One region of the Streptomyces sp. NPDC002884 genome, then DNA from elsewhere that is predicted to be linked to it. Evidence: riboswitches for the same ligand, from Rfam matches in the RefSeq annotation. Region 1 holds a riboswitch; the other holds the start of a gene.
What was found. A riboswitch is a leader RNA that binds a small molecule or an ion and turns the genes downstream of it on or off. The one in region 1 is predicted to bind glycine.
Positions count from the first base shown of each region.

Region 2: linked by a shared signal. The riboswitch ahead of gcvP (aminomethyl-transferring glycine dehydrogenase) and the one ahead of gcvT (glycine cleavage system aminomethyltransferase GcvT) in region 1 are both predicted to bind glycine.

Region 1 is NZ_JBEOVB010000011.1:213,506-216,900, forward strand. It holds gene ABT070_RS23460 (enhanced serine sensitivity protein SseB) at 1-406, opposite strand, end outside; gene ABT070_RS23465 (AAA family ATPase) at 485-1,174, opposite strand; glycine riboswitch at 1,348-1,447, shown strand; glycine riboswitch at 1,448-1,561, shown strand; gene gcvT (glycine cleavage system aminomethyltransferase GcvT) at 1,599-2,726, shown strand; gene gcvH (glycine cleavage system protein GcvH) at 2,845-3,222, shown strand; gene glyA (serine hydroxymethyltransferase) at 3,237-3,395, shown strand, end outside.
Region 2 is NZ_JBEOVB010000053.1:20,923-24,317, forward strand. It holds gene gcvP (aminomethyl-transferring glycine dehydrogenase) at 1-1,144, opposite strand, end outside; glycine riboswitch at 1,328-1,423, opposite strand; gene ABT070_RS43235 (PRC-barrel domain-containing protein) at 1,535-1,906, shown strand; gene ABT070_RS43240 (nucleotidyltransferase domain-containing protein) at 1,911-2,372, opposite strand; gene ABT070_RS43245 (DNA polymerase IV) at 2,473-3,395, opposite strand, start outside.

The sequences.
Region 1 (3,395 bases):
GCGGGACGCCGACCACGCCGTCCGGGTTGACCAGGATGCCCACCTGCGGGGGCAGTCCCCGGGCGAACTCCACGGCCGGCGCGATCGTGAACGACATGTGCGAGCCGACGACCTGCCGGAACTGCTCCTCGGAGCTGAAGACCGGCACGTACACCTGGCCCTCGAGCTCCATCGTGGGCAGGTCGAGGGGACCGCTGCGCGGGCCGCCGCCGCCGGGCAGCGGCACCCAGACGAAGCTGCGCCCGAGCACCTCGACGATCCGGCCGCCGGCTCCCGGCACGCCGAGGGAGACGGAGAGCACCTCCTCCAGCTCGTTGCCGGGCCATCCGCCGTGCGGATGGGGGTGTGCCTGCGCCGGAAAGTCCGCGGAGTAGTCCGTCGGAAAGTTCGCCGGGGGGAAATCCATCTGCCTACCGCCTGCTGAGAACCGCTCACTTCGCTGTGGCTGAAAGGCTAGCGGGTGCCGGGGGTCGCACCCGAGCCCTCAGTCCGTGAAACCGATACGGCGCAGCGCGTCGGCCGCCTCGCGGTCGAGCAGCACCGCCGAGCCGCAGCCGTCGGGCAGCCGGCCCTTCTCCACCGAGCGCACCAGTCGGGCGGCGGCATGGCGGTGGCGCAGGAACGCGTACCGGGAGACGCCCCGGCCGCGCTCGCGCTGCCCCTCCAGTGCCGTGTCCGCGCCGACGTCCAGCAGCAGCAGGTGGAGGGTGCCGCCGCGGCGGCGGGCCTCGCGGGCCAGCCAGTCACGGACCCAGGCCTGCGTACCGCAGTCGTGCACGACGACGCCCGCGGAGCCGCGCAGCGCCCGGCGCAGCCCGGCGTAGTGGGCGAGCCGGACGAGGGGCCGGTAGAGGCCGTAGGGCAGGAAGCGGGGGGCGCGGGCGTCCCAGCGGTCCCGGGTGTCCTGGGAGTCGATGCGGCTGCCCTGCACGGTCCGCCGCATGAGCGTGGACTTGCCGCTGCCGGGCAGGCCGGTGACCACGACCAGGTCGCGGGGGCCGAAGAGCAGGCCGTGCGGGCTGCGGCCGGCCCGCTCGCGCAGGTCGCGGACGACGGGCGCCGGCTGCGGACCGCACCCCTCCCGGGTCGGGGCGACGGGCTGCGCGGGCAGCGCGATCGCCGAGCCGGTCGCGAATGCCGTGGACCTCGCCGTGGTCGTCCTGTTCACCGTGATCGTCCTCCCCTGGGGTCAGATGGTGTCCTCATCCCCACCGAGCGTAAAGAGAAGGTAATGCGCCGCGCCCGGCGTTTTCGTGCGCGTACCGACACAAGCCGGTTACAGATGCGGCCTGCCGTGATCGGGGCGAGCCGTGCAATGATGGCCGCGCCAACTGCATACCGGCCGTTTGAATCCGCGCGGGAGAGTCCTCAGCAGCAGCTTCGCTGGGGCGCCGAAGGAGCAAGTCCCTCCCTTGAATCTCTCAGGCCCCGTTACCGCGCGGGCGAGGCACATCTGAAAAGCGGGTCGCTGTCTCCAGTGGCCCCACCCAAGGTGCAAGTCGTCACCGGCGTTCGCGCGGTCACGACGAACCTCTCAGGTTCCGATGACAGATGGGGAGGAACGACCTCGCCGTCATGCCTTGGGAGACGAACGTCCGATGAGCAGCAACGCCCCCACCGAACAACGCCACACCGCCCTCGACGCCGCGCATCGTGCGCTCGGCGCGACGATGACCGACTTCGCCGGCTGGGACATGCCCCTGCGCTACGGCTCCGAGCGCGACGAGCACCAGGCCGTCCGCACCCGGGCCGGGCTCTTCGACCTCTCGCACATGGGTGAGATCACCGTCACCGGCCCGCAGGCCGCGGCCCTCCTCGACTTCGCCCTGGTGGGCAACATCGGGGCGGTCAAGGCCGGCCGCGCCCGCTACACGATGATCTGCCGGGCGGACGGCGGCATCCTGGACGACCTGATCGTCTACCGGCTCGCCGAGACCGAGTTCATGGTGGTGGCCAACGCCTCCAACGCGCAGGTCGTGCTGGACGCGCTGACCGAGCGCGCCGAGGGCTTCGACGCGGAGGTCCGCGACGACCGCGACGCCTACGCGCTGATCGCCGTGCAGGGCCCCGAGTCCCCCGGCATCCTCGCGGCCGTCACGGACGCCGACCTGGACGGCCTGAAGTACTACGCCGGCCTGCCCGGCACCGTCGCCGGCGTCCCCGCGCTGATCGCGCGCACCGGCTACACCGGTGAGGACGGCTTCGAACTGTTCGTGCGGCCGGAGCACGCCGTCGAGCTGTGGCAGGCGCTGACGAAGGCGGGCGAGGGCGTCGGGCTGGTGCCCTGCGGTCTGTCCTGCCGGGACACGCTCCGCCTGGAGGCGGGCATGCCGCTGTACGGACACGAGCTGAGCACCTCCCTCACCCCGTTCGACGCGGGGCTCGGCCGGGTGGTGAAGTTCGACAAGGAAGGCGACTTCGTCGGGCGTACGGCGCTGGAGGCGGCCGCCGGGCGCGCCGCCTCGCAGCCCCCGCGGGTCCTCGTGGGCCTGGTCGCCGAGGGCCGCCGGGTCCCGCGCGCCGGGTTCGCCGTGGTCGCCGGCGGCGAGGTGATCGGCGAGGTCACCTCGGGCGCCCCCTCCCCCACCCTCGGCAAGCCGATCGCGATGGCGTACGTCGACGCCGCCCACGCGGCGCCCGGGACCACCGGCGTCGGGGTGGACATCCGAGGCAGCCACGAGCCGTACGAGGTCGTGGCGCTGCCGTTCTACAAGCGCCAGAAGTAGACACTGGGCGCATCGACGCCCGCCCGCGCGTGACCCTGCGCACATTTCCGCTGCTCACGTGCGTCAACAGCAGTCCCCCATTCACCAGCACCCTCCCGCGTACAGGAGAATTCAAGCCATGAGCAACCCCCAGCAGCTGCGCTACAGCAAGGAGCACGAGTGGCTGTCGGTCGCCGAGGACGGCGTCTCGACGGTCGGCATCACGGAGCACGCGGCCAACGCGCTCGGCGACGTGGTCTTCGTCCAGCTCCCCGACGTCGGTGCCACGGTGACCGCGGGCGAGACCTGCGGCGAGCTGGAGTCGACCAAGTCGGTCAGCGAGCTGTACGCGCCGGTCTCCGGCGAGATCGTCGAGGTCAACCAGGACGTCGTCGACGACCCGGCGCTGGTGAACTCCGCCCCGTTCGAGGGCGGATGGCTGTTCAAGGTACGCACGGCGGGCGAGCAGGACGACCTGCTCACCGCCGACGAGTACACCGCCTTCATCGCCGGCTGAGGAGTCGTAGTCGCATGTCCGTCCTGAACACGCCCCTGCACGAGCTCGACCCGGAGATCGCCGCCGCGGTCGACGCCGAGCTGAACCGCCAGCAGTCCACGCTCGAGATGATCGCCTCGGAGAACTTCGCTCCGCTCGCGGTGATGGAGGCGCAGGGCTCGGTCCTGACCAAC
Region 2 (3,395 bases), on a different contig from region 1:
TGAGCCCGGCAGCGAGGATCGAGGCGTACCGGTGCGTGCGCCGGGCGATCGCCCGCAGCCCGTCGGGACCGTGGTAGACGGCGTACATCCCCGCCATGACCGCCAGCAGCACCTGCGCCGTGCAGATGTTGCTGGTGGCCTTCTCGCGCCGGATGTGCTGCTCACGCGTCTGGAGTGCGAGCCGGTAGGCCTTGTGCCCGTCGGCGTCCACCGACACGCCCACCAGCCGCCCGGGCAGACTGCGCGCGAACTGCTCACGGACGGCCATGTAACCGGCGTGCGGCCCGCCGAAGCCCATCGGCACACCGAACCGCTGCGTCGTACCGACCGCGATGTCCGCGCCCAGCTCGCCCGGCGACTTGAGCAGCGTCAGCGCGAGCAGGTCCGCGGCGACGGTGACGAGCGCGCCGAGCCCGTGCGCCTGGTCGACGATCGCCTTGAGGTCGCGTACGGCACCGGAGGCGCCGGGGTACTGGACGAGCACGCCGTTGATCTCCCGCGCGGCGATCTCCGCCGGGATCCCGTCGCTCAGGTCGGCGACGACGATCTCCACGCCCGTCGGCTCGGCGCGGGTCTCGATCACGGCGATGGTCTGCGGCAGCGCGTCCGCGTCGATGAGGAAGAGGCCCTTCTTGTTCTTCCCCATGCGCCGGGACAGCGCCATCGCCTCGGCGGCGGCGGTGCCCTCGTCGAGCAGTGACGCGCCGGAGGTCGGCAGCCCGGTGAGATCGGCGACCACGGTCTGGAAGTTCAGCAGCGCCTCGAGCCGGCCCTGCGAGATCTCCGGCTGGTACGGCGTGTAGGCCGTGTACCAGGCCGGGTTCTCCATGACGTTGCGCAGGATGACGGGCGGTGTGAACGTCCCGTAGTAGCCGAGCCCGATCATCGGGTCGAGGACCTGGTTGCGGTCGGCCAGCGAGCGCAGCTCGGCCAGCACCTCGGCCTCGGTACGCGCGCCCGGCAGGTCCAGTGCGTCGGCGTTCTTGATCACATCGGGGACCGCTGCGGCGGTGAGCTCGTCGAGCGAGCCGTAGCCGACCTGTGCGAGCATCTTGGCCCGCGCCTCGAGGTCGGGCCCGATGTGGCGCTGTTCGAAGGGAATACCCTGCTCGAGCTCTGCGAGCGGAATGCGATGGGCGGTCATTACGGAGGCCTCCTGGTCTGACACGACCTTCGAGGGTCACCACGGTGGGTACCCGGACGGCCTCCCCCTCTGTCATCTCAACCTGAGAGCTTCACCGGGCCGCCCGAGGGCACCCGGCTTTCACCGTCGGTGAGAGCGGAAGCCGTCGACGCCGTCGGCACCCGCCCTGCTTTCCAGAGTGACCTCGTCCGTGCGGTACGTGAGCCTGAGAGATTCCGGGGAGGATTTGCTCCTTCGGCGCCTCCGGTGATGTCCGGAGGACTCTCCCGCGCGGTGTCAGCAGCCGTTGTCAGAGTACCAGCGGGGTCAACGAGACTCGCTCGAGTGGCCGCCCGTCCCAATGTGCTCTTTTGTAGTGCTTACGGATGAGTTGCGATAAGTGGAGGGCCCGTGCAGACCGACATCGATCCGCGCAACCTGATCGGCCGCAAGGCGTTCGACCGCAACGGCACCAAGATCGGCACCGTCGACGAGGTCTACCTCGACGACGCGACCGGGGTACCGGAGTGGGCGGCCATACGCACCGGTCTGTTCTCCCGCGACGCGTTCGTGCCCCTGGAGCCCAGCCAACTGGTCGAGGGCGCCCTGCGCATCCCCTTCGACCGGGCCCTGATCAAGGACGCACCGGACTTCGGCGTGGGCCGCCACCTCTCCCCGGAGCAGGAACTCCAGCTCTATCACCACTACGGCCTCGACGTGGGCGCCCCTCCCCCGATCCCCGACCACGACTTCGGCCGGCTGGCCGGCACGGACGACAGCTGAACCCTCAGCCGCAGGCCCGTATCAGCGCCCCGAGAATCCCGGCGGGGTCGTACAGCGGCCGGGCGCCGCCCGTGACGACTCTTCGCGTGCCGGCGTCGACCGGATCGGTCCGCGCCCAGTGGGCGGAGCCGACGCCCACCTCGACCGCCAGACCGGAGGCGGTCGCATACCGCCATTCGGTGACGGGCCCCCGTTCCCCGACGCGGACCACCTCCCCCAGGCCCAGCTCACCCGCCCACCCGTCGTCCTCGGTGTACCGGGCGGGCACGGTCGACAACACCACGAGGTGCACATCCGAGTCGGGACCCGCCGCCTCGCGTGCGACGGCCCCGACGAGCAGCAGCCCCACCACGTCGCTCCGGTTCCCGGCCCACCGGGTGACCCGGTCCACCACCCGGCGCACCTCGTGTTCCCGCTCCGGCGACACCCCGGCCGGATCCGCGAACTGACCTCCGTGCAGCTTCATGCAGCTCCTCATCCCTCACCGATGTCACCTCGCGGAACACCGGCACCGCTCCGACCCACCCCGGACTTCGCACCGCTTCACTCTGTGTAACTGATCCGCCTCACGCAGAGTTCCCGGTCTCCACCGTCGGCGAGTTCGTCTCCGGATGCGGCGCTCCTGCGCTCGGCGCGCCCTCGTCGTCGGGTCTCGCGCTCGGCGCCCCCTCAGCGTCGGGTCTCCTTCGCACCAGCGGCAACGGATCCGCCGGCTCCAGCCCCGGATCGTCCGTCCGGAAAGTGCGTACCCGTCCCGGCTCCGACTCGGGTGTCTCGAACCGCACGGTGACCCGGCCCAACCCGCTGCCCTGCACCCATCCGTGTCCGAGCTCGGCATGCCGCACATCGTGTCCCGGGCGCCACTGGCGCTCGACCGGGACCGGCGCCTCGCCGACGGGCTCGTCCACCGGCTCCTCCTCGGCCCCCTCCACCCGGTCCTCGGCGGCCTGCGCGAACAGATCCTCCTGCGTGAAGTCCGCCAGCCCGCTCACGCCCACCCCGAGAAGCCGGACCCCGCCCGTCGTGTCCACCGAGTCCAGCAACCGGGCAGCCGCCTCCCTGACCACCGTCGGATCGTCGGTGGGCCCACGCAGGGTCTCGGACCGGGTGAGCGTGGAGAAGTCGTACCGCCGCACCTTCAGCACGATGGTCCGCCCGGACAGACCGGCCCCCCGCAGCCGGCGCACACACCGGTCGGCGAGCCGCTGCACCTCCAGCTCCACCCGGACCCGGTCGTGGATGTCCACGTCGTACGTGTCCTCGACCGACACCGACTTGGCCTCCCGCTCCGCCACCACCGGCCGGTCGTCACGGGCCAGCGCCATGGCGTACAGCGCGTGCCCGTGCGCCTTGCCCAGCAGCCGCACCAGCTCGTCCTCACCGGCCTCGGCGATCTCGTCGATCGTGGTGATGCCGGCCCGCCGCAGATGGTCCCCCGTCGCCGGGCCGACCCCCGGCAGGGTCCGCACCGACAACGGGCCGAGCAGGG